2 regions of the Pseudoalteromonas sp. 1181_04 genome follow, and region 2 is predicted to be linked to the other one. Evidence: riboswitches for the same ligand, from Rfam matches in the RefSeq annotation. Region 2 holds a riboswitch; the other holds the start of a gene.

Region 1 (14,922 bases), on a different contig from region 2:
ATTATATTTATCATACAAATAGTGGGGCTTCATGGCACGTAAAAAAACAACTAAATCAAAAGGTTCATCAGGACTCAATCGTAAAAACAGTGAAAGCTTCATAGTTAAATTTAGTAATCATGCTGATACTCAACTGTGTGCTTCTGGTTTGATGTATAAAGTAATAGATGAGATCTCTGGTGAGCGAGTAACTGACACAGATACCGTGGTCATCAATCAGCGTATTATGCTTGCTGATGGCAGCGTAATAGCTGATAGTTATAAAGCTGGAATGCCTGAAGTATTTACCTTAGATGAGGCAATCGAAGGATTACGAGAAGGTATTTTATTGATGTCGGTTGGTTCTCGCTATGAATTTGTAATTCCTGCAGAGCTGGCGTGGGGGCGCAAGGGGAATGGTGGGAAAATAGGAGCTAATGCCGTTCTACATTTTGATGTGCGCTTAATCCGTTTAGGATGATCATTATGCTATTGTTAAAAGTACTTTTCTTTAATGTAAGAGGGCTTTATGCCGCCATTTTCTAGTCGCGTTTACTTATTACGCCATGGCGAATTGATTGAGCAAGAAGTCTTGGCCGGACATACAGATTTTTTACTCAGTGAACTTGGCCGTGCGCAATTACATCAAGCATGCAATGAACTAACTAATATTGAGCTTGTACAAAGTTCGACTTTGAAACGTTGTAGCGAATTTGCCAGATCTTTTAGCCATGCCCAGCAAATACCACTTTTTCTGACTGATCAGCTCCGAGAGTTTAATTTTGGTGATTGGGATGGCTGTAAATATGATGATTTGTGGCAACAGACGGATTCTCCTAGTCTTGGCGATTTCTGGCAAAGCCCTTGGCAAGTAACCCCCCCTCATGGCGAAAGTATGAGGGATTTTTATCAGCGAATAGCAACGTGGTGGCAAACGTTACTAATTGATATTGCAAGTAATCGTACTCAAGCACAATTAGTTTTAACGCATGCCGGAGTGATCAAGCAACTATTAGGTATTATTTGTCAGTTACCAAAAGAGTCGAATCAGCAAAACATATTTTCAATCGGTTATGGGAAGCTTATTTGTATTGATATTTACATAGATGATAGCGATAAAGCATGGCCCAGAATTGTGTTTTAAAAGACTATTTTTAGCCGTCTAGAAAGATATTAATTGAAATATTTACTCACCCGCCCATAATAGAGCCTTATGTATTTTGGAATGGGGTGTAACTCCTCAACTGTTCCCGCAACTGTAAGTCGCAAGCGCGATAAGTCAGATACAAAATACGTTAATTTATTACCTATTGAGCGGGCTAACTCTTCTATTATCACCATGATCATAATGGTTTGTAGTGTATTGGGTTTAGCTATTGCTAGAGAGATAACACATTGCAAATACCAGCAGTAATTGATCCCCCTTTACTTGAAGTAGCTAATTTATCGTGGTCGGTGGCAAATACCGCCATTTTGCACGATATTAATTTTGCAATAAAACCAGGCCAATTTATTGGTTTGTTAGGGCCTAATGGCGCAGGTAAATCAAGTTTATTGCGTTGTTTATACCGTTACACTAAACCAGTGTGCGGTGAGGTTATATTTGCAGGGAAAAATATTTGGCAGCTAAGTGCGGATGAATATGCCAAGCAGGTTGCTGTGGTGCTGCAAGAAACACCTTCGCAATTTAACCTATCGCTTTATGATGTAGTGAGTCTTGGCCTTACGCCGCATAAAAGCTTATTTAGTTCGACAACTAAAAATGATCAACAAATTATTTTTCAGGCGATTGAGCAAGTTGGCTTGAGCCATCATTTACAGCAATCGTTTGATTCCCTTTCCGGTGGCGAGAAGCAACGCGCATTGATAGCACGTTCAATTGTACAAAGCCCTCAATTATTAATTATGGACGAGCCTACCAGCCACTTAGATATTAAATATCAAATTCAATTAATGGAGTTGGCTAAATCGCTAAATGTAACGGTATTAGCGTCGTTCCATGATCTTAATCTTGCAGCAAGTATGTGTGATGAACTACTGGTGATAAAGCAAGGTGAGTTAGTTGCAACGGGTAGCCCAGAATATGTCATCACGGAAGAAATGCTCAGCGAAGTATTTGGTGTCTGTGCCGAAGTCTCGGCGCATCCACAGAGTAAACAATTAAATAAGGTCATTCCGCGTATTACCTATTTTTACGGCTATCAAGGTGGTGGCGTTGATGCAAAAAAATAATTATTTTGCAGTCAGCGTGGCGCTATTTTTTGCCTTGTCGAGCATTTTTATAGCACTTAGCTTTGGTGCTGCGCCCAGTAAATTCATTGATGTATACCACAGTATTATAGGTCAGGGAGATGACTCCTTTATAGCGCGGATCATATGGCAACTGCGAATGCCACGAACATTGTTGGCGTTTTTAGCTGGCTCTGGTCTAGCTATTGCTGGTTTAATTTTACAAACCGTAACCCGTAACCCGTTAGCCGATCCTTACTTATTTGGTATTTCATCGGGAGCCTCATTTGGTGTGGTATGTTTTATGACACTAACAGGAGCCAGCGCGGGAATAACAATGTCGGCCGCGGCATTTGTTGGTAGTTTATTGACTATGTTATTACTGGTTTTTATTGCCGGACGAGCAGGTCGCGGACAAGTTGAAAGCATGCTCTTGGCTGGGGTCGCTTTATCCTTTTTATTCAGTGCCTTTACCAGCTTACTTTTATATTTTAGTGATCCGCAGGCGATCACGGCTATTTTATTTTGGACGCTAGGCAGCTTTGCTCGCGCACAATGGTCAACGTTATGGTTACCCGCTTTAGTTATTATTAGTTGCACCGGGCTGATGATGGGTTTTCGTCGGCAACTAAATGCAATGTTACTAGGTGATGAAAGTGCTGCAACTTTAGGAATACCGGTACAGCGGTTTCGGTTATTAATGTTGGTATTGAGCTCATTGATCACTGCAGTGTTAGTGGCGATGTGTGGTGGTATTGGTTTTGTTGGTTTGATGATCCCGCATATAGTACGGTTTTTTGTGTCGCAAGGCACTATTACTGGTTTGATCATGACGGCTTTAGTTGGCGGTATATTTATGGTGTGGGTTGATGTGCTATCGCGTGTTTTACTTGCAAATCAAGAATTGCCAATCGGTGTTATTACTTCTGCAATAGGCAGTATTTTCTTTTTATCGTTACTTTATTTTCGCAAGCGAGAGAGTTAGTCAGATGTTTAATATACCCACAGTAACTAATCAATTTGGTCACCTCATCATTGATAAGATTAACCAAAAAACTAAACCGCTTGGTGCACTTGGACAGTTAGAACAATGTGCAATACAACTGGTTACTTTGTTTAGCCAAAAAGTGGCAAGCGAAGATGCTTTTAAAACCTTTGCACCTGCAATCAATAAGCCTACTTTGCTGGTATTTGCAGGAGATCATGGTGTTGCTGCACAAGGGGTATCGATAGCGCCCAGTGATGTCACCTCACAAATGGTAGCTAATTTTGTCAGCGGTGGTGCCGCTATTAATGTCTTTTGCCAACAGTTAGGTTGGCAATTAGAAGTGATTGATTGTGGTATTTTGCATCCAGTCACAGCGCCAAGTGTCCATAATTGCCGTCTAGGAAGTATAACAAAGCCACTTAATACAGACATGGCAATGAATACCGCGCAGGTACAGCAAGGCTTTAATAATGCTAAACAGCTGGTGCAACAGCTCAGTCATAGTGGTTGTAATACAATTGCCTTTGGCGAAATGGGCATAGGTAATACCACCAGTGCAGCAGCGATTATGGCAGCTATGCTGAATTTACCTGCACAGCAGTGTGTTGGCAAAGGCACGGGTGTTAGTGATGATATTGTTACGCGTAAAATAACAGTTGTAGAGCAAGCGCTGGTATTGCATCAGTTACATTTAGCAGATCCTATTTCACTACTTGCAGCGTTAGGTGGCTTTGAAATTGTGCATATTACGGGAGCTATGTTGGCTGCGGCTGAGCAAGGCATGGCTGTAGTAGTTGATGGCTTTATTTGTAGTGCTGCGGCAATGGCCGCAATTAATATTAACCCAGCAGTGAAAGATTATTTAATTTTTGCACATTGCTCAAATGAGCAAGGCCATCGACTGATGTTGAACGTACTCGATGTTAAGCCACTGCTGCAACTTGATTTACGCTTGGGTGAAGGCACTGGCGCTGCGTTAAGTTTACCATTATTGCAAGCCGCACTTGGTTTTTATAATCAGATGGCTAGTTTTGCTGATGCTGGTGTTAAGCAGGTTGTCAGTTAATGCCTAACCCAGAGGCAAATAAAGTAACGCAATGGCAGTTACTGTTATTAGCAATTAGCTTTTTAACCCGGCTACCGGTGCAGTTGCGCTTTAATGTAAGCGGTGCTCATTTAAATCAAGCAAGTCGCTATTTTGCTTTAGTGGGTTTACTGCTTGGTGGATTATTAGCACTCAGCTACGGCGTTTTTCAATTACTGTTACCAGCATCAATAAGTGTATTACTAATGATGGCGGCCGGGTTGTTATTAACAGGCGCATTTCATGAAGATGGCTGGGCCGATGTATGGGATGGTTTTGGCGGTGGTTGGCAGGTGTCGCAAAAGCTTGCCATTATGAAAGATAGTCGTCTTGGTACTTATGGTGCTGCGGCATTATTTATTATGCTGCTGGTTAAATTTCAAAGCCTACTCTTTCTTAGTGAGTCATTGATTACTGTATTGAGTGCAATTGTTATCGGGCAATGTGTAAGCCGAGTAGTGGCAACCAGTTTAATTATGGGGATGGAGTATGTAAGTGAAGATGCGACTTCAAAAGTAAAGCCGCTTGCTATGCACCTATCGGTCACTAGTTTAGTTACGTTACTTGTAACCGCCGCTACTTTACTGGTTAGCTTGATTGCTGTTGGTGTATTGTTATGGCAAACCGTATTCATTCTTGTAGCAGTATTACTGATCCTAAGAGTCATTTTGATCCGCTGGTTTAAACAGCAGTTAGGTGGTTACACTGGCGATTGTTTAGGTGCCGCGCAGCAGCTAAGTGAAATTGCCATTTACTTAACTTTTGTGAGTGTATTATGAACGCTAACCACACATTTATTTTAGGCGGCGCACGCAGTGGAAAAAGCCGCTTTGCTGAACAGCTTGCACAGCAAAGCAATAAAAGCGTTATTTACCTCGCAACGGCGCAAGCCCACGATACTGAAATGCAAGATCGTATAGTCCATCATCAACAACAGCGCCCTGTCGATTGGCCGTTAGTTGAGGAGCCAATTGCATTGGCTGAAGCGTTACAAACACACAGCAGCAAAGATAACTGTATTTTAGTTGATTGCTTAACCTTATGGTTAAGTAACTGTTTATGTCACGCCACAAGTGATTGTTGGGATGAACAGAAATCAGCACTACTAAATACCCTTGAAAATTTACCGGGGCAAGTGATTTTTGTCAGTAACGAAGTTGGCCACGGTATTGTGCCTTTGGGCGAGCTAAGCCGCCGGTTTGTAGATGAATCAGGCTGGTTACATCAAGCCATTGCCGCAAAAGCTGCGCGAGTTGAATTTATAATGGCAGGTCTTGCCTTAACACTGAAAGGGCAGTCATGATGAAAACATTAATGGTACAAGGTACTACTTCTGATGCAGGGAAAAGTACTTTAGTTGCAGCATTGTGCCGAGTATTTGTTGAACGCGGGATCAAAGTTGCTCCATTCAAACCGCAAAATATGGCCTTAAACAGCGCTGTAACAGAAGATGGCGGCGAAATAGGTCGTGCGCAAGCACTACAGGCGATTGCAGCTAAAGTGGCGCCACGGGTTGATTTTAACCCCATTTTACTCAAGCCCAATAGTGATACTGGCGCTCAAGTGATAATTCACGGTAAAGCCATTAGTAATATGGAAGCAGGTGCTTATCATGATTATAAAAAAGTCGCGATGGATGCGGTACTGGCTTCGCAACAGCGTTTAAGCGAAGAGTTTGAGCTACTGGTAGTTGAAGGTGCGGGCAGTCCGGCTGAAATTAATCTACGTGCGGGTGATATTGCTAATATGGGTTACGCCGAAGCGGTTGATTGCCCCGTGATCATTATTGCAGATATAGATAAAGGCGGTGTGTTTGCGCATTTGGTCGGTACTCTTGCGCTATTAAGCGAGTCAGAACAAGCCCGAGTAAAAGGCTTTGTGATCAACCGTTTTCGTGGCGATATAGGCTTATTGCAAGGTGGCCTTGATTGGCTTGAAGAGTACACCGGTAAACCAGTGTTAGGGGTGTTGCCGTATTTACATGATCTCGCCCTAGATGCTGAAGACGCGGTAGCGATAGATAATCAAGTAAGCCAAGCAAAAATAAAAATCGCAGTATTGCTACTTCCTCATATTAGTAACCACACTGATTTTGATGCGCTGCGTTTAAACCCGCAAATTGACATTAATTACATTCGCCATACTCAAGCAATTCCACACGTTGATCTGATCATCATTCCTGGCAGTAAAAATGTTATTAATGATTTAGCCTTTTTAAACAATGAAGGCTGGGGCGAGCAGATTCAGCGTCACTTGCGTTATGGCGGTAAGTTATTAGGTATTTGCGGAGGTTTGCAAATGCTCGGCACAGATATTTATGACCCTGAGGGTGTGGAATCAAGTAAAACACACTGTAAAGCTTTAGGGCTCGCTGATTTTACCACTCATTTAGGGCAGCATAAAGTACTAACTCAAGCTGCTGGTGTGATCCATCTTGGCGGTCAACAAGCAAAAGTGGCAGGCTATGAAATACACGCCGGTTGCAGCGCTGGCCCAGCATTTAAAAAGCCTTTTTTACAATTTACTCAGCATCCACAGCATGTTGTGCAAGATGGTTTTATATCAGATGATGATTGTATAGCAGGTACTTACTTACATGGCTTATTTGATAGCAGTGCAGCTACGCAACTAATACTGGATTGGGTATTGCCAAATAGTGGTATTACCCAATTAATAGATATAGACACACATCGCGAGCAGCAATTAACGCGCTTAGCCACGATGTGTAAAGAACATTTAGATTTAGACAAAATAACGCAAATTTACCAAAACTGGGAAGGAGTTAATCATGAGCGACACACATAACGACAAGCACCAACAACGCCAACAAAAAGTAAAAGATAAAGTTGATGAGCGTATAGCCGCAGCACAAACTGAGAAAGGCGTTTTTCAGGTGATCACTGGTAATGGTAAAGGTAAATCAACCTCAGGGTTTGGCACGGTAACACGTTGTGTAGGCCATGGCATGAAAGCTGCTGTGTGCCAGTTTATTAAAGGTACTTGGCCGTGTGGTGAGCGTAATGTATTGCAAGGCGCAGGGGTTGAATTTGCCATTATGAACACAGGTTTTACCTGGGAGACGCAAAATAAAGAATCAGATACCGCAGCGGCGCAAGCGACTTGGCAAGAAGCAAAACGTATGTTGGCTGACGAATCAATTAATTTAGTATTACTTGATGAAATTACTTATATGATCACCTACGGCTACATTGATTTAGACGAAGCACTCGAAGTGATCGCTAATCGTCCGCCAATGCAATCTTTAATTATTACTGGCCGTGGTGCGCACCGCAAGTTAACTGACTTAGCTGATACTGTTAGTGAAGTGCGCAATGTTAAGCATGCATTTGATGCTGGTGTTAAAGCGCAAATAGGATTTGATTATTAATGGCTACGCTTAGGCTTGTACTCGTTTTATCGCTGGCTCTGTGCTGCTTTAAGCTCGTGGCTGATCCTAACAAGCAGCAATTAAGAATTATCGCCTTGGCCCCGCATATTGTTGAAAACCTCTATACCATCGGCGCTGGTGAGCAAATCGTGGGAACCGTGGAATATGCTGATTTTCCTGCTGCGGCCAATGATATCCCACGTATCGGTGGTCACCAAGGTATTCAAATAGAAAAGCTACTGGCCCTCAAACCTGATTTAGTTTTAGCATGGAAAACGGGTAGCAAAGCTGAGGATTTAGCACGTATTAAAAGTTTTGGCATTGATATAATTTACAGTGACGCGAGTGAAGTAGATAAAGTGCCCAATGAACTGCGCCGTTTAGGTGAGCTTACTGGACATGAGCAATCAGCCGAGCAAGCCGCACTTGAATTTGAGCAGAAAATTGCTGTAATCAAAGCCAAGCAGCAAGGTAAAAGTAAGGTCGCGGTATTTTACCAGCTATGGGCAGAACCGATGATGACGGTGGGTAAAAATACCTGGATCAATCAGTTAATCGAAATTTGCCAAGGTCGTAATGTATTTGCTAGTAGCCGAACTGATTACCCTCTGATAAGTATTGAAAATGTGATCGTGGCAAAACCAGAGATCATTATATTGCCTAATGAAAAGTCACAAGCGCAGCAAACTGTGATTGATTGGACACAATGGCCCGAAGTACCCGCGGTAAAGCACCACCAGTTTATTAGCGTCAATGCTGATTTACTACACCGCTTTACCACGCGTATGTTGGATGGTCTTGCTGATATGTGTACTAAAATAGATGATTCACGCGTTGCAATTAAGGAGCCACAATGAGTGATTGGCAAGACTTTTTAAAAACCGAATGTGCAAAAACTTATATGCAGCAGACGTTGGATACAGTCGCTCAAAAGCGCAGCGAAGGTATTGCTGTATATCCGCCAGAGCAGTATGTATTTAGTGCATTTGATGCAACACCGTTAAGTAATATAAAAGTGGTTATTTTAGGACAAGATCCTTACCACGGCGAAGGACAAGCACATGGTTTGTGTTTTTCGGTATTACCAGAGGTTGGTAAACTTCCTCCCTCATTAAAAAATATCTATAAAGAGCTGGCTACAGATATCGATGGTTTTCGCGTGCCTACGCACGGTTATTTACAACGCTGGGCAGAGCAAGGGGTGTTTTTACTTAATACCGTACTGACTGTTGAGCAAGGCCAAGCCCATTCCCATAAACACTTAGGTTGGGAGCAGTTTACCGATAAGGTTATTGCCCATATTAATCAACACTGTGAAGGTGTGGTATTTATTTTATGGGGTGCTCACGCACAAAAGAAAGGTAAAGGCATTGATAGTACGCGTCACCATATTTTAAATGGCCCGCACCCATCGCCGTTGTCTGCGCATCGTGGCTTCTTTGGTTGCCAGCATTTTTCCGCTACCAATCAGTTATTAACACAGCAAGGGCAAACAGCGATCGATTGGCAAGTTTAGGAATTGTAGGTGCGAGTTTATCCCGCGCAGAATATACGTTAACTGATAAAAACAAAGGCCCTTACTTTATCGGTAAGGGCCTTTTAGTTGGTTAGTAGCTATTGCGAAATTAAAAATCTAATTCATCAATCGCAATATTGTCTGTAAAAAAGTCTAGTTCCTGTAGTTCTTTACGTAAACGTTGCTTGTCTTTTAAAGCTTCGATTTCGCGCCATTTTCTCTTTTTATTTTTCTGAGAGGTCTTTCTTGTTGTATCAGGACCTTCTAATATCTCTAAAATATCGTCTAGGCTATCCATGAACTTCTCCTATTGAATTTTTTGAACCTCGAAAATACCTATACCACAGGCCACACTAAAATAGAATAAAAAAGTGACATTTATGTTACAGGTAAGTGATAAATTAATGAATAGAGATTATTTTCAGGCATAAAAAAACGCCGCAAATGCGACGTTTAATTTAAACGATAAAAGCGATTACATTGCTTTAAAACGCGCTTCTAGTTGCTCTTGTGCATCAGCAAAAGAACGAATACCTTCAGCTAGTTTTTCTGTCGCCATGGCATCTTGATTATGTAACCAACGGAACTGAGCTTCAGTTAGTGGTGCAGGTTTAGGCTCTTTAGCAATATCACTTTCAAGTAAATACTCCTGTGCACCTTCAAGGTTGCCTAGCTCTTCTAAAAGGTTAGGACTGATGGTTAGTTTATCGCAACCAGTTAGTGCGATGATTTCACCGGTGTTACGGAAACTTGCGCCCATAACAACCGTTTTATAATCATGGCGCTTATAAAATTCAAAAATACTGCGTACTGATTGCACGCCTGGATCTTGTAATGGATCGGTTGGTTTTTCTAAGCCGTTAGCAACGTGCCAATCTAAAATACGGCCAACAAATGGTGAAATCAAAAATACGTTAGCATCTGCACAAGCACGGGCTTGAGCATCACTAAATAGCAGCGTTAAGTTACACTTAGTACCTTCTTTTTCAAGTTGCTCTGCGGCTTTAATACCTTCCCACGTTGAGGCAACTTTGATTAAGATTTTATCTTTGCTCACACCTTCTTTTTCATAAAGGCTTAGTAATGTGTGTGCTTTAGCAATTGTTGCTTGAGTATCAAATGATAAACGCGCATCAACTTCTGTTGAAATATAACCCGGCACAATGTCACTGATCTCTTTACCTAGTAATACAGCAAAGTAGTCACAGGCTAGTTCTAATTGTTTAGCAGCGTCTTGCTCGGTTTCTTTAGCATAACTCCACGCTTTATCTAAATACGGCTTATAGGCTTCAATTTCACTGGCTTTTAATAGCAATGAAGGGTTAGTTGTTGCATCTTCCGGTTGGTGTTTTTTAATCGCTTCAATATCACCAGTGTCGGCCACGATAGATGAATGTTGTTTGAGCCTTTGTAGAGCTGAAGTCATTTGCTTTCCTCATTCCAAGCAAGTTAAAAGAAAATCTACTGTAACTACCTTATACTGCAGCACTGTGACAGCGCTTAATAGGTCTTATGTCCGTATCAGTGAAGAACGAAGGTGCATAGCATAATTTGCTGTGCGAATAAGGTAGGTATCATACCAATCAATTCTAACTAATTGATATAAACAAAACGTGCTTTTCGTTTCATTTAATGTTGAAATTGACATTAAATAATTTCCAAGTCAATAGCTAACTATGATCACTGTTATTTCACCTGCAAAAAATTTAGATTTCGAGAGCCAAGCAAGCACTGATAAATTCACGCAACCTGAGTTACTTGAGCACAGCGAAGAGTTGATGACGGTGTGCCGCGAATTAACGCCGGCACAAATTGGCAGTTTAATGAAAATTAGCGATAAGCTTGCAGGCCTTAATGCTGCGCGCTTTAGTGAGTGGTCGCAACCGTTTACTACCGACAACGCTAAACAAGCCGTGATGGCTTTTAATGGCGATGTATATGGTGGTTTAGATGCAAACAGCTTAACTGCCGGGCAACTTGATTACGCGCAAAGTCACCTACGTATTTTGTCAGGCCTTTACGGGTTATTAAAACCACTTGATTTAATGCAAGCGTATCGCTTAGAAATGGGCACTAAGCTTGATAACAGCCGTGGTAAAAACCTCTATGAATTTTGGGGCAGTATTATTGCTGATAAACTAAATAGCGTACTCGCTGAGCAAGATAGCCAATATCTAGTAAATTTAGCATCAAACGAGTATTTTAAAGCGGTTGATAAAAAAGCCTTAAACGCGCAAATCATTACTCCACACTTTAAAGACTGTAAAAACGGCCAATATAAAATTATCAGCTTTTATGCTAAAAAAGCGCGCGGCTTGATGGCTCGCTACATTATTGAGAATAAAGTTACCCAGTTAAGTGATTTAAAAAAGTTTACTGTTGATGGTTACTACTACAGTAGCGAAGCGACCCAAAAAGAGCTGGAGCCAGTATTTCTAAGAGATGAACAAAACTAGTTATTAATCTGTTTAAAAGCCCTGCAATGCATGGCTTTTTAGTTTTGGCGCTTATTTTGCAATAACCTGACACTATTTATAAAATAATCAAGGTTAAGCAATGCTAAAAATACCTTCTATCAGCGATGCCGAAAAACTTATTGAAGAAAAACTCGGTGGCTGGTTTGATGTCGTAATAAGTCATATACCTAATTTTATAGTGGCGGTGATCATCGCCATTGTTTTCTCAATTCTCGCGCGTTTTTTAGGTTCGATGATGCGCAATGTTTTACGCCGCTCGTTAGACTCCCAACAAATTGCAGACTTAATGGCATCGATATTCAAGATGATAGTACTGTGTGTTGGGTTATTTGTTGCCCTCGATTTTATAGGGCTAAAAGGCACTGTAACGTCATTACTGGCTGGTGCTGGGATTGTTGGTTTAGCAATTGGTTTTGCCTTTCAAGATATGACCGAGAACCTAATAGCTGGTATTGCTATGGGTATTCGCAAACCCTTTAAAACAGGCGATGTTATAAAAACCGATGATGTGTTTGGCAATGTGCGCTCAATAAATTTGCGTAACACGCTTATCGAAAACTTTTATGGGCAACTGATTTTAGTGCCTAACAAAATACTTTTTCGTAATGTATTACGTAATTACAGTACCTTAGGTGTACGCCGCATTGAAGTGCCGGTGGGCATTTCATATGGTGATGACCCAGAGCTGGCAGCTGAGGTGATAGTTAAAAAAATCAATGAATTTGATTTTGTAATTAAACAAGACGAAACCGCTGTTTATGCTGAAGGGTTTGGCGACAGTAGTGTCAACTTACTGGTGTGGTTTTGGATAAAATACCCCGGCGAGGCAGACTTTATGACCGTACGCCATAAAGCAATTGTGGCAGTCAAACAAGCGCTAAGTGACGCTGATATTAGTATTCCATTCCCAATTCGCACCCTTGATTTTGGTATTAAAGGCGGTGAAAAACTCGATGCGATGATCACTGAAAAGCGCCAGCACTCAGAACAATAAATGGTTCTATCAACAGGTAATATTTACCTGTTGATAGTGCTAATTTACACAAATTTACAGCTGGTAATACAGTTGTTGATTGGCGCATATTTACCAGTATTAAGTTTTCTACTGATAGACAGCATTTATGGCGAAGCATCAAAACAAGTAAAAGGCAGTGGTCATAGTTTAGTTATCGCTAGCCGATTATCTACTGCACTTATTAGACACGAGCTAAAACTAAGGCTAGTGTCTAATAAGTAAAGTCGAAGGTAAAATTAATGAATAACATTAAAGTGAGCAATGAAGAACCAAGTAGCCCATGTATTCGGCATTGTTGTTTGGATAAAAACGATACCTGTATCGGTTGCTTTAGAACCCTTGATGAAATTCTCGCGTGGCACAGTGCAAGCCCTGCACAAAAGCTACAGGTTCTTAATGAATGCCAAAATCGCAAAAACGCGCAACATAAATAATCACTTTGTAGAGCAAACTGCAGTCTGAAAAAGCTAACCCCAAACTTCAAGATTTCGTAATAAAGATAAAAACCGTATACTAGTTTTTACTGCTCTGTACTGCCCGTTAATAAACACTCCAACACACACAAAGAATAAGTTAGCGATACACTCGTGCCACTGCATTTGTGCTAAGCATCCATAATCGATGGTGTTTTTGAATTTTTGATTGCATACGTATTCAATTTTCATTTTGTGAGAATCCCTCTACTGTTAATTCTTTGTAAATAAATAATACCTATTACTTGACAACACAACGGAACACACAATGAAAATTAAAAAAATAGTAACCACTATTGGGCTAAGTATTGGCCTAAGTGCTACGTCGATTGCAAATGCAACACCAACAACATTCGTCCATCTATTTGAATGGAACTGGCAAGATGTAGCCCTCGAATGTGAACAATACTTAGGACCTAAAGGCTATGCTGCGGTACAGGTATCGCCGCCTAATGAACATATACAAGGCAGCCAATGGTGGACGCGTTATCAACCTGTCAGTTACCTATTGCAAAGCCGAGGCGGTAACCGCGAGCAGTTTATTGATATGGTTAATCGCTGTAATGCCGCTGGCGTTGATATTTATGTAGATACTTTAATCAATCATATGGCTGCAGGCAGTGGTACAGGTACCGCTGGTAATACCTATGGTAATAAACAATACCCAATTTATAGCCCACAAGACTTTCACACCAGTTGCACCATTAATGGCTCTGACTACGGCAACGATCGTTACCGAGTACAAAACTGTGAGTTAGTTGGACTAGCAGATTTAGATACCGCTGCAACGTATGTCCAAAACACATTAGCGGCTTACATTAATGAATTACAAGCCATTGGTGTTAAGGGGTTTCGGTTTGATGCCTCTAAACATGTTGCAGCCAGTGATATTCAAAGTTTAATGGCGAAAGTGAATGGCTCGCCAGTGGTCTTTCAAGAAGTAATTGATCAAGGTGGCGAGGCTGTTGGTGCCTCTGAGTATTTAGCGTCAGGTTTAGTTACGGAGTTTAAATACAGCACTGAACTTGGCAATACCTTTAGAAATGGCTCGCTCGCATGGTTAAGTAATTTTGGTGAAGGGTGGGGGTTTATGCCAAGTGCATCAGCTGTAGTATTTGTAGATAATCATGATAATCAACGCGGTCATGGTGGTGCCGGTAATGTAATTACCTTTGAAGATGGCCGCTTGTACGACTTAGCAAACGTATTTATGTTGGCTTACCCGTATGGTTATCCAAAAGTAATGTCTAGTTACGACTATCATGGTGACACAGATGCTGGTGGTCCAAGCGTACCTGTGCATAACAACGGTAATTTAGAATGCTTTGCGAGTAATTGGCAATGTGAGCATCGTTGGGCATACATTGCAGGTGGCGTAGATTTTAGAAATAATACGGCTGATAGCTGGGCAACAACCAATTGGTGGGATAATACTAACAATCAAATAGCCTTTGGTAGAGGAAGTTCAGGTCATGTTGCCATTAATAAAGAAGGCTCAACACTCAATACCACCGTGCAAACAGATATGGCTCCAGGGCAATACTGTAACGTGCTAAAAGGAGCACTGAGTAATGATGCAACAAGTTGTACTGGTGAAGTTATTACTGTTAATGCAAATGGCACTATAAACTTAAATGTAGCCGCGTGGGATGCAATGGCTATTCATAAAAATGCCAAGTTAACCACTAACTCAACCCCTGATCCTCAGAGTGATTGGCAGCGAACTGTGATATTTATTAACGCACAAACGCAAACTGGCCAAGATATGTTTAT
Region 2 (14,922 bases):
CACGAGATTGGTGTTAAACAAGCCAGCTATTATATTTGGAAGCAGTTTAGCTCAACCCATAAAGTTAAATTTATCAGTGTTGACTTTGACCCCGTTGTTGCCGAAATTTTAGAAAATGTTGAAAACAGTCAAATGGGTGTAGTTCTCAAACGTATGATGATGCGTGCAGGCAGCCAAATAGCTGAAAAAATGGGGATTCAAGCGCTTGTTACCGGTGAGAGTCTAGGCCAAGTTTCAAGTCAAACATTAGCCAACTTAAGTGTGATTGACCGTGTTACCGAAACGCTTATATTACGCCCGCTGATCCAACACGACAAACAAGAAATTATAAACATCGCTCGTAAAATTGGCACCGCAGAAATGGCCGAAACTATGCCGGAATACTGTGGTGTGATTTCTAAAAAGCCTACAGTTAAAGCTAAAATTGCCGTAGTAGAAGCTGAAGAGCAAAAGTTTGATTTTGATGTGCTCAATACTGTTATTGAAAACGCACGTATTATGGATATTCGTGACATTGACGTTGAAGCTAAACAAGAGCTAAAAGAGGCAGAGTCAGTTTCTGATTTACCAGCTGATGCAGTTGTTGTTGATATTCGCTCGCCGGAAGAAGAAGATGCAGCACCGCTTGAAATTGATGGGATAGAAGTTGTGCATTTGCCATTTTTCCGCTTAGCGACCAAATTTGCAGACCTACCGCAAGACAAAGACTACTACTTATATTGCACTAAAGGTGTAATGAGTCAGCTACAGGCGCTTATTTTACATGAAAATGGCTTTGCCAATGTTAAAGTTTATCGCCCGTAAGGTTGATAGTTATTAATAACAAGCGCGAGTTAAATCGCGCTTTTTTTATGTCTGATAGCATCGAGTAAAGATTGATTGTGAGGGGTATTAATACCGAGTTGATTACCTTTTTGGCAAATATAACCGCACATCGCGTCAATTTCTGTGATGCGATTATGGGCGATATCTTGATGCATTGATGAGTAATTGTTTTTGGTATCACTCATCACTTGATAGGCGTTCGCCAATGCTTCAGCAAGTCGCACATTAATACCTAGTTTATTTGCTACGGTACACGCTTCGTTTAAGATATTTAAAATTATGCCACTAAACTGTGGTTCAGTCAGTGCGCCATTTTTCACATTGTGCAGCGCACTGAGTGGATTAATAGCAATATTAACGAGTAATTTTTCAAAGCGTAATTGTTGTATATTATTTGTGGTTGTTAATTCAGGAATAGCGTTTAGTAGATTTTTAACTTCAGCGAGTTGTGTTTTTGCTTGCTGGTTACAATCACCTAAAATGCTGCTCCCGATACCAGTATGCAACACACTAAAAGGTGTATCTTTGTAGCCCGCTAAACGTGTTGTTAAAAAATATAGTCCTTGTTGTTTTGTAAGTTCGCTATTTATTTCATCTACATTACCCATGCCATTGTGAGATAAAATCAATTGGCATTGAGCGCTTAAAAAAGGCTTTAGTTGCCTAAATGCGGTGGCAACTTGATATGCTTTAACAGTAAAAATAATAACATCGACTTGGCCGTGCTCGGATAATTGAGTCAGGTTTGTCAGTTGGCAATTAATTGTTTGTTTTGGGGCTTTAGCTTGTTGATAAAAACGAGGTTCGTCAATAGCATGCTTGGTAAGTAGGGTAACCCTGTGCTGTTGACTCAAATAATGGCTATAGAGCAGCCCAATGGCACCATCGCCAACGACGAATATATTAGCCATTTTGATTCTTTTTAAAACGAGAATAAATACCGAACAACAAAAAGAAACTAGCAGCCCCAGAAAAGTCAGCAACAACATCAGCAACAGAGGCGCTACGATAAGGGATTGTGCTTTGCATTAGCTCAATAGCAATGCCATAAAATGCTAATAACACGAGGTGAACGAATACAGGTAGCTTGAATGCTCTGACCATGACGGCTGCCAGAACAAAGAAAATAGTAAAATGTACTAACTTATCTAGGTGAGGCAGTGACGATACCCCAACGCCCCTAAAATCGCGGGCAAACAAAAAGGTAAATACCAGAATACTGATTAAAAATAGGGTTTGATAAACACGCCGAGTCACGAAAAATCCTAAATCGTTTAAAAATAGAGCCGTAGTATATCAAACAAATTTCGTATCGCAGCTGAACAAAGCATAGAAAAGTGTAAAGATTTATAAAATTTATATAGTATAATTATCGACAATATAAATTTGAATTAAAAATATCTTGCTAGGAGAGACTTATGCCTTCATTTGACATTGTTTCGGAAGTCGAAATGAACGAAGCAAAAAATGCTGTTGATAACGCCAACCGTGAGCTAGAAACTCGCTTTGACTTTAGAGGCGTTGATGCGTCAATAGAGCTTAATGATAAAACCATTAAACTAAAAGCAGAAGCTGATTCACAGGTTATGCAGTTGTTTGATATTTTAGCGAGCAAAATATCAAAACGCGGTATGGACGTATCAAGTTTAGAGCTGCAAGATATTTCACGTGCGGGAAAAAATGTTTACCGTAATGTTGCGCTAAAGCAAGGTATCGAAAAAGATATGGCTAAAAAAGTAGTTAAAGCCATTAAAGACTCTAAAGTGAAAGTACAAGCCGCGATCCAAGGCGAAGAAGTACGTGTAACGGGCAAAAAACGTGATGACCTACAAGAAGCCATGCAAGTAGTACGCAGTGCTGATTTAGGGCAACCATTTCAGTTTAAAAACTTTAGAGATTAGAAAGCTAGGAGCTAGGTTTCTAGGTGCTAGAAAAAGCCAAATTGCAGCAATGTAGTTTGGCTTTTTTAGTTTAGAACTTATGGTTATTCCTAGAACCTAGAGTATTTAGATGTATAGCCGTCCATTGACTTTTGTGCTTAAAATAATCACAATAGCGGCCTATTTTCAAGGTGCTTGTGGTTACTTTTCAAGGTTGTTGATTAAGTAAAGCAAGATAATCGGGAAGTTGGTGGCGTTTATAGGATATAAACGAAGTCCAACACTGCCCCCGCAACGGTGATACATACTTTTAGCTAAATTTATTAGCGAGTTATGTTAAGTCCGGAGACCGGCCTTGAAGTCAATTTACTATCACTTGTGCGGTGGGCGCGGGTCAGGGGATATCATGTTAAACAAATCTACTCTAGGCGTAGCAATTGCCGCTGCGTTGTCTTTTTCTGTGTCTGCAGAGCAATCAATTGAACGCCTTACGGTAACCGCTAATAAATTTGAGCAATCAATTACTGATGTACTTGCCAGTGTAACTGTTATTGAGCGCAGTGATATTGAAACAAGTAATGTCCGTGATTTACCGAGTTTACTAGCAACCCAAGTTGGTTTTCAAATAAATTCCAATGGTGGCTTTGGACAAAGTTCTGGCGTGTCACTTCGCGGTTCAAGCTCGCGACATACACTTATTTTGGTTGATGGCGTACGTACGGGCTCTGCAACCCTTGGTTATAAATCAATTAGTAATATTCCTCTTAATTCAATAGAGCGCATTGAAATTGTTAAAGGCTCTCGTGCTGCAGTTTATGGGTCTGATGCGCTCGCTGGTGTGATCAATATTATTACTCGTACAAAGGAATCCGTCAGCCTAGATGCAACATTTGGTACTGATGCTTATCAAAATTATCAAGTTGCAGGTACAACGGTAGTTGATGATGTTAAAGCGTCGTTTAATGCTGGGTTTGAAAAAACGGATGGCTTTGACGTATTGCAAGGCGTAGCGCCGGATGAAGATGGTTATGAGAACAAAAATTTAGGATTTAATATTCACTATGCAGATGAGCTGTTAGGTGAGCTTAAAGCGCTGGGTCAATACAGTGAAGGTAATGCACAATACGACAATGCTTTCTCGCCTATTGATAGTATCGTAGAAAATAATGAATTTGAAAATTATCAGCTAGGGCTGGGTTGGGATAAATCCTTTACCGATCATAAGCACTCAATTAATGTTGCTATTGCAACCGATGATTCTGACAACAAAGGCTATGATTACACTGGTGCGATTGTTACTAATAGTTATAAAACAAAACGTAAACAATTTGATTACCACGGCAGTTATAATGCAAGCCAAGTTTTAACCGTTAATGGCGGGCTTAATTGGTATAAAGATGAAATATATACCAATGGTAAGGCTTATCTAGCGGATAGCAAAGTAGCTAAAGCTGCATTTCTTGGGGGCTATTTTGATGACAATAAAGTCATTGCAAATTTAGCATTGCGTTTAGATGATGATGAGCAGTTTGGTAATGAAACAACTTACGCCGCAGCTGTTGGTTATCACTTAAATAAGCGTGCAACACTTAGATTGAGCCAAAGCACGGGCTTTAAAGCGCCAACATTTAATGATCTTTATTTTCCTGACCCTTTATCTCCAGGTAATCCAAATTTAGCACCAGAGACATCAACTAACCAAGAGTTAGGTTTGAGTTTAGACTTTTCTCAGGCAAAGCTTGATATATCAATATTCAGAAATAATATTGAAAACCTAATTGCATGGGCACCTAATGCAGCAGGTAAATGGCAGCCAGAAAATATAAATGAAGCACGCCATGAGGGTGTTGAGTTTAGCTTTGCCAATACAGTACTTGGTTTTGATAATCAGTTTAATTTTACTTATTTAAATGCTGAAAATACCGAAACGGGTGTAGCACAAACTTATGTTTCACCACGTACTGTGAACTGGTCTGTTGCGAAGCAGTGGGGCGATTTTGATGCCGGTTTTGATATGCAGTACCGTAGTGATCGTCAAGGTAAAGTAACAGAGCTTAGTTCTTATACGTTATGGAACTTAACTGCAAATTATCAATTTAACAGTGCGCTTTCATTTTCTGCTCGTGTTGAAAACTTATTTGATAAGCAATACAACGCGGTTGACTCAAGTATGGATTATGCAACTGGCGAAGTGTTTTACTACAATACAGTTGACCGTCGCTTCTTTGTTGGCGCCAGCTACCAGTTCTGATCTCGTTCTAGCTTAAATAAAAAAGCCCGACACCTTTGTTTGTCGGGCTTTTTTATATTTAGATGAAAATGCTTATTTAGCACTTTGCTTAGTTTACTAAAAACTGTTTATAGTCTTTTTCAAACTTTTTCAGCTTTGGTGCTATCAATAAACTGCAATAGCGTTGCTCAGGGTTTTCGTTGTAGTAGTCTTGGTGATACTGCTCTGCAGGGTAGTAAGTGGTTGCAGGGCTAACTTCAGTGACGATATCTTCGCGTATTTGGCTTTGTAATTTTGCAATATATTGATTAGTTTGCGCTTGCTGCTCGCTATCATGATAATAAATCACACTTCGATATTGGGTACCTATATCATTACCTTGGCGGTTTAGCTGAGTGGCATCATGCAGGGTAAAAAACATCGCCAGTAAGGTTTCGTAGCTTATCAGGCTACTGTCAAACTTAATCTGTACAACCTCTGCGTGGCCGGTGAGGCCAGTGCAAATTTGTTTATACGTAGGCTTAGTTGTTTTGCCGCCAGTATAGCCAGAGCTTACTTGTAAAACGCCTTTCACGCGCCTAAACGCGGCATCAATACACCAAAAGCAGCCACCACCAAATGTTGCTGTTTCATTTGTTATACTCATTAGTTGTTCCTTAAGCTGTTAAATTACACGGATGATCTAGCGTATCAGAAGAACGAGCAAGGTGGTTTATTATTTCATTTAATTACAGTAGGGAAGTGTGTGGAAGTGAAAAGTAGCGTTGCTATGGGTTTGCAACGCTACGATGAGATTAAAGCTCTTTTAGCGGCCTTTCAGCTTCTTGTTGGTTGAGCTTTTGTTGTAAAAACTCAGGAGACTGAGTATTGCGAGCCAGCGCATAGTACGCCGCAGGAACAACAAATAGCGTAAGTATGGTTGCTACAATAACGCCAGTAAACACCACTACACCAATTACCATACGGCTCTCTGCACCAGGGCCTGAGGCTAGCACTAGTGGCACCGCACTCATTACCGTAGTCAAAGAGGTCATAATAATTGGTCGCAATCTTTGGGTTGCTGCTTGTAAAATAGCTTCACTAAACTCTACGCCTTTATCGCGCAATTGATTGGTAAATTCGACAATCAATATACCGTTCTTAGCACTAAGACCAATCAGCATTACAATGCCTATTTGGCTGTAAATGTTTATGGTTAGTCCTGCAACCCATAAACCAAACATTGCGCCCATCAAACCCAGTGGCACAGTGAGCATGATCACAAAGGGGTGCATAAAGCTTTCAAACTGAGCGGCTAAAACTAAGAAGGTAACAGTAAGCGCTAGAATGAAAACATACGTCATCGCTGAGGCACCTTCATAATATAATTGCGATTCACCTTTATAATCAATGGCGCCATCAATTTCGTTTTCTTCCATTGCCACTTTATTTAAAAAGTTAAGCGCTTCTTCAAGGGTGTAACCATCGGCGAGGTTAGCGCTCAAAGTAATAGCACGCATTCGGTTGTAACGATTTAGCCTTGATGCAGTGGCTTCTTCTTTCAAGCTAATTAAGCTATCTAGAGGAACCAGTTCACCACTGCGTGATTTTAAGTAAATATTTGATATATCAGTAGGATCAGCAAAGTCAGCTTTGGTGCCTTTTAAGATCACATCGTATTCTTCACCACGGTCAATAAAGGTGGTAACACGGCGTTGCCCTAACATGGTTTCAAGGGTGCGGCCAACATCCGAAACTGAAATCCCTAAATCCGCCGCTTTGTTTTTATCGATACTGATCAAAAACTGCGGGAAGGTTTCTTTGTAGTCATGGTCAATACGCACCAGTCCTGGGTTTTTCTCTGCACGTTCAATGATCCGGTCTCGCCAATCAGCTAATTGTGCATAATCATTACCTTGCAGGACAAACTCAATGGGCCGTGATGAGCCACCGCCACCAATACCACGGCGCATAATAGCAAAAGCGCGCACATCGGTGACTTCAGTCATTTTTGCACTGATCTCATCCATTACTTCCCAAGTTGAACGTTTACGTTCATCCCAGTCAGCCATACCAACAATTGCTACACCACCGCTGCCACCCCAGCCAGGTACGCGCACCAGCACTCGGCTTAGTTCGCCCGCTTCGGAATAAGACATTAAACGTTCTTCAATTTTTGCCATGTTGGCGGCGTTATTTTCATAACTTGCCCCTTCAGGGCCACTCATCATGATAAAGAAAGTACCACGGTCTTCTTTTGGCGTAAGTTCTGAAGGAATTTGTTGGAACAGTAAATAACTAACAAAACCAGCCAGCAGTAGGGTGATTGTTAAACCACCTGAACGCGTCATATTTGAGCGTAAAGAGTTTTTATAACTTTGCTCAATCTTACTAAAGATACGGTCCATCCATTGGCTGAATTTACTCTCTTTTGAGGATGGTTTGAGTACTAATGAACACAACGCTGGCGAGAGTGTTAATGCGGTAATGCTTGAGAAGAATACCGCAGCGCTGACGGCCATCGCAAACTCGGTAAATAATGCGCCGATACGGCCATCCATAAATACCAAAGGCACAAACACCGAGATCAGCACTAAGGTGGTGGCTATAATTGCAAAACCAACCTCACGGGCGCCACGATAGGCAGCTAGTAGAGCCGGTTCGCCCAGTTCGATACGCCGGTGAATGTTTTCTAGCATTACAATCGCGTCATCAACAACCAAGCCAATTGCTAGCACCAGCGCCAGTAGTGTCAATAAGTTAATTGAATAACCCATCGCCAGTAAGAACATAAAGCTACCAACCAACGCAACAGGGACTGTTACCGCTGGGATCAAGGTAGCGCGAATGTTCCCTAAAAATAAGAAGATAATTAATACCACCAAAGCCATTGAAATAGCCAAGGTACTGTAAACCTCGTTAATCGATTCTTTAATAAATATTGACGAGTCATAGCTGTCTTGAATAGTTGTGCCTTCTGGCAGATTACGTTTGATTTTTTCAAGTTCAGCACGAGCATTATCGACCACGGTAAGTGTATTGGCCTTAGCTTGTTTAACAATACCAAGGCCAACCATGTTGCGGCCATTACCACGGAATAAGCTTTCATCGTCAGCGGCTTCTAAGTTTACATCAGCAACTTCACCAAGACGAACTAAGTAACCATCGTCACCACGTTTAATTACCAAGTTTTTAAAGTCTCGCTGCTCTTTATAACTACGCGCTGTTCGTACGGTAAAATCACGGTCGATAGATTCAATTTCACCAGCTGGTAGCTCAACATTTTCAGTTCGTAGGGTGTTTTCTATGTCACTACTGGTTATGCCACGAGCAGCCATTGCTTGGCGATTGAGCCAAATTTTCATGGCATATTTACGTTCACCACCAACACGCACATTGGAAACACCATCTACCACAGCTAAACGGTCGACAATAAAGCGCTGTGCATAATCAGACAGTTGCAATGAATCCATCGTGTCGCTATTGAGTAAAAACCAAGCAATAGGGCTTTCATCACTGTTAGATTTAGATACTTCTGGCGGGCGTACTTGCTCAGGGAGGCTATCTAGTGCGCGCGCTACACGTTCGCGGACATCGTTTGATGCGGCATCAATATCACGGCTGATATTAAATTCAATGGTAATATTTGAGCGACCATTTCTACTTGATGAATTAATGCTTTTAATACCTTCGATACCGGAAATACGGTTTTCCAGTACTTGGGTTATTTTTGTTTCTATGATCTCGGCTGAGGCACCCGTATATTCAGTGCTTACACTGACTATTGGTGATTCAATATCAGGATATTCGCGCAGCGGTAACATCGAAAAAGCCACTAAACCAAAGGTTAGTAACAGTAGGTTAATTACAATTGCAAAAACGGGGCGTTTGACACTGGTATCAGTAATTTTCACAGTTTACCCCTTCACAGTAACTTTGCTGCCTGAGCGAATTTTAATAATTCCTTCAGTAACAATTTGCTGCCCATTACTAATACCTTCATCAATGGCAACCCAGCCATTGTGACGACCTGCAACGTGAACCTCTACTTTGGTGGCTATTCCGTCTTCAATTTGAAAAACATAATGTTTATCTTGTTGTGGGATCACCGCTTTTTCTGGCACCATCATCGCTTGATTTGAGCTCAGTTGTAATGCTGTATTGAGCAACATGCCTGGGCGTAATAAACCACTTTTATTCGCGAAGCTGGCTGTGACTTCAACACTGCGGGTGATTGAATCAATTCGTGCACTAACGTGTGTTACTTTACCGGTAAAGGTTTTTTCAGGGTAAGCATCATTTTGGGTCATTACTTTCATGCCAACGTTTAATTGCGCAAGGTATTTTTCTGGGACTTTGAAATCGACTTTAATTATGCTTATGTCATCTAAACTTGTAATAATTGTGCTGTTATTTACATAAGCACCTACGGAGATTTGACGCTTACCTAAAATGCCTGAAAAAGGCGCGAAAATAGTCATTTCAGCCAATTTAGTTTTAGCATTTTCAAACTGCGCTTCGGTTGCATCAACGCGAGAAAGTTGCTCTTCGAGCAATGACTTTGCGGTTGCTTGAGAGCGAGAAAGCTCAGTTAAGCGTTCAAGTTGACGTTTTTCTTCACGTAAGTTAATTGCCAGTTCTTTAACGGTGAGTTCTTCTTGCTGCGATTGCAATTGTACGAGCTTTTGACCTTTACTGACTAAATCACCGTCTTTAAAATAAATGTCAGTTACGTAATCATTTTGTGCGCTTTTTATATAAATTGCTTGATTAGCGCGGGCACTGCCGATAGCCTCAATGAGGACTGCATTTTCTTCACTTGCTACAGTGTGAGCGGTTACTTGGGTAGCACTTGCTGTGAAGTCGGATTGCTCACCTTGGCTACTTGGTAAATAAAGATAAACACATAGCCCCAGAAGTAGAGTAATAATAAATGGAAATAGCGCTTTGCCAGATTGCTTTGCATACATTGTTAAAAATACCGGAAATTTAATTGCCTCTAGTGTACAAAATTACAGCGTGAATTGGCGGCCGCGTATCTCATAAATCTGTCGGTTAGGCGTAAAAGTTAAGTTATTTTTTGTTTGTTCCTGTTTTGTATTTGTATATGAGAGAGTTATGAAGTTAACGAGCAAATGTCCGCGTTGTATGAAAATACGAAAATTGATTATTTGGACTATAATTATGTACGTTTTTTATATTATTTTTTATCGTTATGGTTAAACGCAAAAATACTGTTTTAAAATTGCGTGCGCAAGGTGCGCGCAATGGTATCGAAATTCTCACTGTCGGTGCGGTGGGGCTGATATTTATAATGCTGTTTAATTTACTGCGGCCCGACGAAATTAGCATTTTCGAAACTTTTTTAGTGAGTTTATGTTTGGCTGCTATTTTTGTTGGTTTTTTAAAAACTCAAGAGCCATATTACAGTTTAGTTATTACAGAACAAGAACTTACTTATCAACATAAATATGGCTATTGGAGTCTGAAGCAAGAAAATCTAAATCGCAGTGGTATTCCTAAAGTAGAACAAGAACTTGAACCGCTTGAGTTAAATGCTGTAGGTATTAAACTTAATGACACTGATGAATTTTTATTACAATTAGCACCAAGAATTGCTGGTAAATTATTGATCGAACAACGGCATTTATTTATGCAAGTAATTCAAAAACATTGCAAAAATGGCAATTGCCCATCAGAATGGTTAGTTGAAGATAATCATTACACTTCTGTGAATGGTCGCAGTTTTAATGGCTTGATAGCCATGTTTGCTAATAGGATGCGACATCTACGGCAATTAACAGGATATGATTTACTGTTACCCGCAAGTGTATTAGATAGAAGTATTTGGGATTTTAGCCATAGCTTAAATGCATGGCGGAATAACCCAGTCGTATTTATAGAATCTCAATTAGAGAGACAGACGCCTGAAAATAGGCGTTAGTTAGTAGGATGAAGCGATGAGTCAAGATAGATCTTTTATTAAAAGTGGCAGAAATACCATAATCCATAAAGATAAAAAACTCGATTTAGTGATCGTGAATTCTGAAATACACCCAAAAATCAAGGTAACTCAACATGGTTTAGAGCCATTTAAGGAAGAGTTGCCAAAAAATCGTCGTGAAGCTAAAGAGCGCTATTTAGAAATGGTTTACATAGGTAGTGCTGACGTATTTGGAGAAGAGAAGCGCTTACTGTTCATTCAGGCGTTAGATGGTCGTGAGTATAAGGTCGATTATAGTAAAATAGGCACAAAGTTATTTGTCCGTATTCACCAAGATAGCTATTTATAACATCCTCTTTTTGTATCTGGCATTGTTGTTGCTTAATTTATTGATTGGCGTGGCTATTAATATAAAAGCTACGTAATTTCAGTTTTAAATGAGGAATCAGTGCATGAAATCCCCTTTAATGGTTTTACCGTTGTTTGCTGTATTGACAGCATGCGGTGGCGGAGGAGGCGGCAACGATAATCCCGTAGTCGCAGCATCCGTATTTGCTGGCGATGATCAGCGCATTATTGAAAAAAGTGAATTTACTATTGAGGCCAAAGGGTCGCCTGCTGATGGTACCTTTACCTGGCAGCGAGTAAGTGGACCAATTATTGCCGGCTTTCCCCTCACTGGTGCACTACAAACCATTACTGCCCCTGATATTAAAGCAAACAGCGAGCTATTACTGCGTGTTAGTTATCAAACCACCGATGGCCAATTAGTTAGTGATGACTTACTGATCGAAATTGAGTCAAATAATCAGCTTCCTCAAGTCATTGTCACTCAAACTGCACCCGAAACATTGCCTTCAGATTATAAAGATATAATTACCTTAAGTGGCGCCAGTTCAGTTGATCCGGATGAAAATGGCCAAATTAATAGCTATAACTGGCAACAAATTACAGGGCCAACGCTCGCTGTAGATAGTAATAGCAATGCAACAATTAGTTTCACTCATCCGTTACTTGATACCAACACGCAGATCACTTGGCTGTTAACGGTTGTCGATGATGAGGGGGGCGAGTCGAGCTCGCAGTATTCTCATACCTTAAACAAAACCAGTGAAGTCATTATTGCTAATGCTGGTATTGATCAAAGTGTTATTGAGCTGGAAAAAGTGACCTTAGATGCTACAGATTCCGAAACAGTAACAGACACCTTTAAATGCTACTGGCAGCAAACAGCTGGCACAGCGGTGCTTGATAACCAGCAGCAATGTATTACTTCTTTCACAGCACCGGCAACCGAAGCGGTCAACACCCATACTTTTGAAGTAACCGTGACTGATAGTAAAGGTCGCACTGATAAAGATAGTGTTGATATTGTGGTTAATTCTAAACCGCTTGGTCTTATCAATGATACTGGGATGAGCAAATGCTACAACAACACCCAAGAAATAGCCTGTACAAGTCCTGATTTTCCGCGTCAAGATGCTTCTGTTGGCCGCGATAGTGGGGTTGGCTCGCATATCGAGAAAGTGGGTAAAGGTGAGCAGGCTTTTGATTTTACAAAACTTAACCAGTTTGCCGATGAATTATTAGATAGCGCCGCTAATTTTAGTTGTATTCGCGATAACGTTACGGGTTTGATTTGGGAAGTAAAAAGCCCTAATACAGGCACTTTACCAAATACGGCGTTGCGTGAAGGACAAAATCATTATACTTGGTATTTAACTAGTGAAGATGGTGTGCAAACGGGGAGTAGCCTTGGCACGCCAAACAGCACTTGCCCAAGTAATAATAATTGTAACTTACAAGTGTATGTTAATGAAGTAAATGCTCTTGATTACTGTGGCGGTACTAACTGGCGAGTACCTAGCTACACAGAGCTATTAACGCTACTTAATTATGGCAAGCATGGACAATCAATATTGCTCGATGAGAATTACTTTCCTAATACGCCTAATAGTAACTTATTAGCGGATGGACTAATTTATTGGACCTCACAAACTGCGGTAGATGGGACTAGCTTATCACAAGCGTATATTTTTGATATGAGCGACGGCAATGATTTGGCATATCCTAAAAGTGATACCGCGTTTGTGCGCTTAGTCAGAACCGCAGGAGCAACACAATGAAATCATTATTAATTGGCTTATTGTTAGCAAGCCCTGCAGCAATGGCTGTGCAGACCTGTTATGAAGGTGTAACACAAACAACGGCTACAGCGCGTTTTACAATGCACACCGATGGTACGGTGAGTGATAATATCACCGGACTTATGTGGCAAACCTGTAGTTATGGACAAAGCTATGACCTAACAACCAATAGCTGTTTAAACAGCATTGTGAAAGTTAATTGGCAAGAAGCATTAAGAGCTGCGGTAAACGACCGCACAGGTGCTTATAAAGATTGGCAAGTACCTAATAATAAAGAGCTTGCCAGTATTTTAGAACATAGCTGTGTAACCCCTAGTATTAATGAGACCGTGTTTTTGGGCAATTTAAGTGAGAACTATTGGACTAGTACATCAGGTATTGGCGATAAAACTTCAGCTTGGGTATACACCTTTGACAGAGGTCTTAACAGTTTGCACGATAAAGAGTCGTTCGTTTATTTACGCTTAGTGCGCTATGAAAAGTAACATCGCCGTTTAAAAATACTGCTGAAATACCTCTAACCGCGCTTGTTCTAGCGCGGTTTTTATTGCTGCGCCCTTAATGCCTTGCGTAATAAATTGCTGCGGGTTAATTGCTTTAGCTGCTTTGGTTGCTGTTAATAATAATTTTTGATTAGCCAGTGATGCTGCTTGGTTAATCTCAACGGCTTTTAGAACTGCCTCGAACCGTTCAGGGCGGCGCCATAAATCGAGTTGATTGCAGCAACTGAGTAGTTGCTCTGCGGTGATTGTTTGGCTAGTTAAGGTTGCTTGGTGGGTATTAAGTTGTAATGCTAAGTCGCGTACGTCATTTGGTAAACGAATAGTTTGACTGAGAATTTTAATCTCTTCTTGCGTCAATGATGCAGTGGCTTGTACAAACAATAATGCCTGATCGGTTATATTTTGGCTTTGTGCGTAAGCGTAACGGTTTTTTAGTTGTTGATATAACTCATCGCTCCAGTTACCTGCTAAGGCAGGGCTGATTGCACTAAGCGCGCCTAACTGCGCTAAAATATTCAAGAACTCAGCAAATGCGCCATCCGTTAATGATTTTTCACATTCTAGCCAAATGCGTTCTGCGGTGAGTGTTTGTAACTCTCCTTGGTTGATCATCTGTGTTAGCAATTGCTGGGTTTCTTCGGCAATCGTAAAACCAAGATAATGATAACGAGCTGCAAAACGGGCAACGCGTAATATACGCAGAGGATCTTCGCTAAATGCGTCAGATACATGGCGCAAAATGCGGTTGTCTAAATCTTGCTTGCCGCCATAAGGGTCAATTAAGTTGCCATCTTGTGCTTTTGCAATAGCGTTAACGGTTAAATCGCGGCGGCGTAAGTCGTCTTCTAAGGTAACATCTGCTGAAAACTCGCAGACAAAGCCGGTGTAACCTTGGCCTTGTTTTCGCTCGGTACGAGCTAGTGCGTATTCTTCTTTAGTTTTTGGGTGTAAAAAAACAGGAAAGTCTTTACCAACTTGTTGATAGCCTTGTTTGATCAGTTGCTCAGGAGTTGCACCGACCACCACATAATCACGTTCTTTGATGATTCGCCCTAATAGCTCATCACGAACTGCTCCACCGACCAAATAAACTTGCATAACTTCCCCTGAATATTAACTGTGCAAACTATTTTACGTTATTTAGCTAATAAAACGCTAACAAGGTTTTCACTTACGCTGTTTTTTTGCCATTATAGGCCGTGATTTAATCAGTAAGGAAATTTAGGGTGTATTTAAGCTATTTTGGCTTGTCAGAGAAACCGTTTTCAATCGCGCCAAATCCACAGTACTTATTTTTAAGCGAACGCCATAAAGAAGCGTTGGCGCATTTAACTTATGGCTTAGGTGAAGCTGGTGGGTTTGTATTGTTAACCGGTGAGGTGGGAACAGGGAAAACGACCTTAACCCGCAGTTT

The links. Region 2 has a riboswitch for cobalamin ahead of FW757_RS03650 (TonB-dependent receptor domain-containing protein). Riboswitches for the same ligand answer to the same signal wherever they lie in the genome.
Region 1: it holds a riboswitch for cobalamin, as region 2 does, so the genes downstream of both, FW757_RS00015 (ABC transporter ATP-binding protein) here and FW757_RS03650 (TonB-dependent receptor domain-containing protein) in region 2, are expected to answer to the same signal.

Annotation. Positions count from the first base shown of each region.
Region 1 covers NZ_VXCS01000001.1:199-15,120, forward strand. Annotated here, with positions in the region: gene FW757_RS00005 (FKBP-type peptidyl-prolyl cis-trans isomerase) at 32-460, shown strand; gene FW757_RS00010 (histidine phosphatase family protein) at 509-1,123, shown strand; cobalamin riboswitch at 1,146-1,288, shown strand; gene FW757_RS00015 (ABC transporter ATP-binding protein) at 1,375-2,211, shown strand; gene FW757_RS00020 (FecCD family ABC transporter permease) at 2,198-3,193, shown strand; gene cobT (nicotinate-nucleotide--dimethylbenzimidazole phosphoribosyltransferase) at 3,198-4,262, shown strand; gene FW757_RS00030 (adenosylcobinamide-GDP ribazoletransferase) at 4,262-5,059, shown strand; gene cobU (bifunctional adenosylcobinamide kinase/adenosylcobinamide-phosphate guanylyltransferase) at 5,056-5,583, shown strand; gene FW757_RS00040 (cobyric acid synthase) at 5,583-7,085, shown strand; gene cobO (cob(I)yrinic acid a,c-diamide adenosyltransferase) at 7,069-7,668, shown strand; gene FW757_RS00050 (cobalamin-binding protein) at 7,668-8,525, shown strand; gene ung (uracil-DNA glycosylase) at 8,522-9,184, shown strand; gene FW757_RS00060 (DUF3545 family protein) at 9,294-9,482, opposite strand; gene tal (transaldolase) at 9,660-10,610, opposite strand; gene yaaA (peroxide stress protein YaaA) at 10,861-11,640, shown strand; gene FW757_RS00075 (mechanosensitive ion channel family protein) at 11,741-12,655, shown strand; gene FW757_RS00080 (DUF1289 domain-containing protein) at 12,916-13,110, shown strand; gene FW757_RS00085 (alpha-amylase) at 13,418-14,922, shown strand, end outside.
Region 2 covers NZ_VXCS01000003.1:209,426-224,347, reverse strand. Annotated here, with positions in the region: gene thiI (tRNA uracil 4-sulfurtransferase ThiI) at 1-804, shown strand, start outside; gene FW757_RS03665 (ketopantoate reductase family protein) at 834-1,736, opposite strand; gene FW757_RS03660 (VanZ family protein) at 1,729-2,082, opposite strand; gene FW757_RS03655 (YajQ family cyclic di-GMP-binding protein) at 2,244-2,726, shown strand; cobalamin riboswitch at 2,900-3,077, shown strand; gene FW757_RS03650 (TonB-dependent receptor domain-containing protein) at 3,112-4,956, shown strand; gene msrA (peptide-methionine (S)-S-oxide reductase MsrA) at 5,045-5,581, opposite strand; gene FW757_RS03640 (efflux RND transporter permease subunit) at 5,730-8,828, opposite strand; gene FW757_RS03635 (efflux RND transporter periplasmic adaptor subunit) at 8,832-9,884, opposite strand; gene FW757_RS03630 (DUF2982 domain-containing protein) at 10,130-10,858, shown strand; gene FW757_RS03625 (hypothetical protein) at 10,875-11,207, shown strand; gene FW757_RS03620 (Lcl C-terminal domain-containing protein) at 11,311-12,984, shown strand; gene FW757_RS03615 (Lcl C-terminal domain-containing protein) at 12,981-13,490, shown strand; gene FW757_RS03610 (tRNA nucleotidyltransferase) at 13,500-14,606, opposite strand; gene FW757_RS03605 (ExeA family protein) at 14,735-14,922, shown strand, end outside.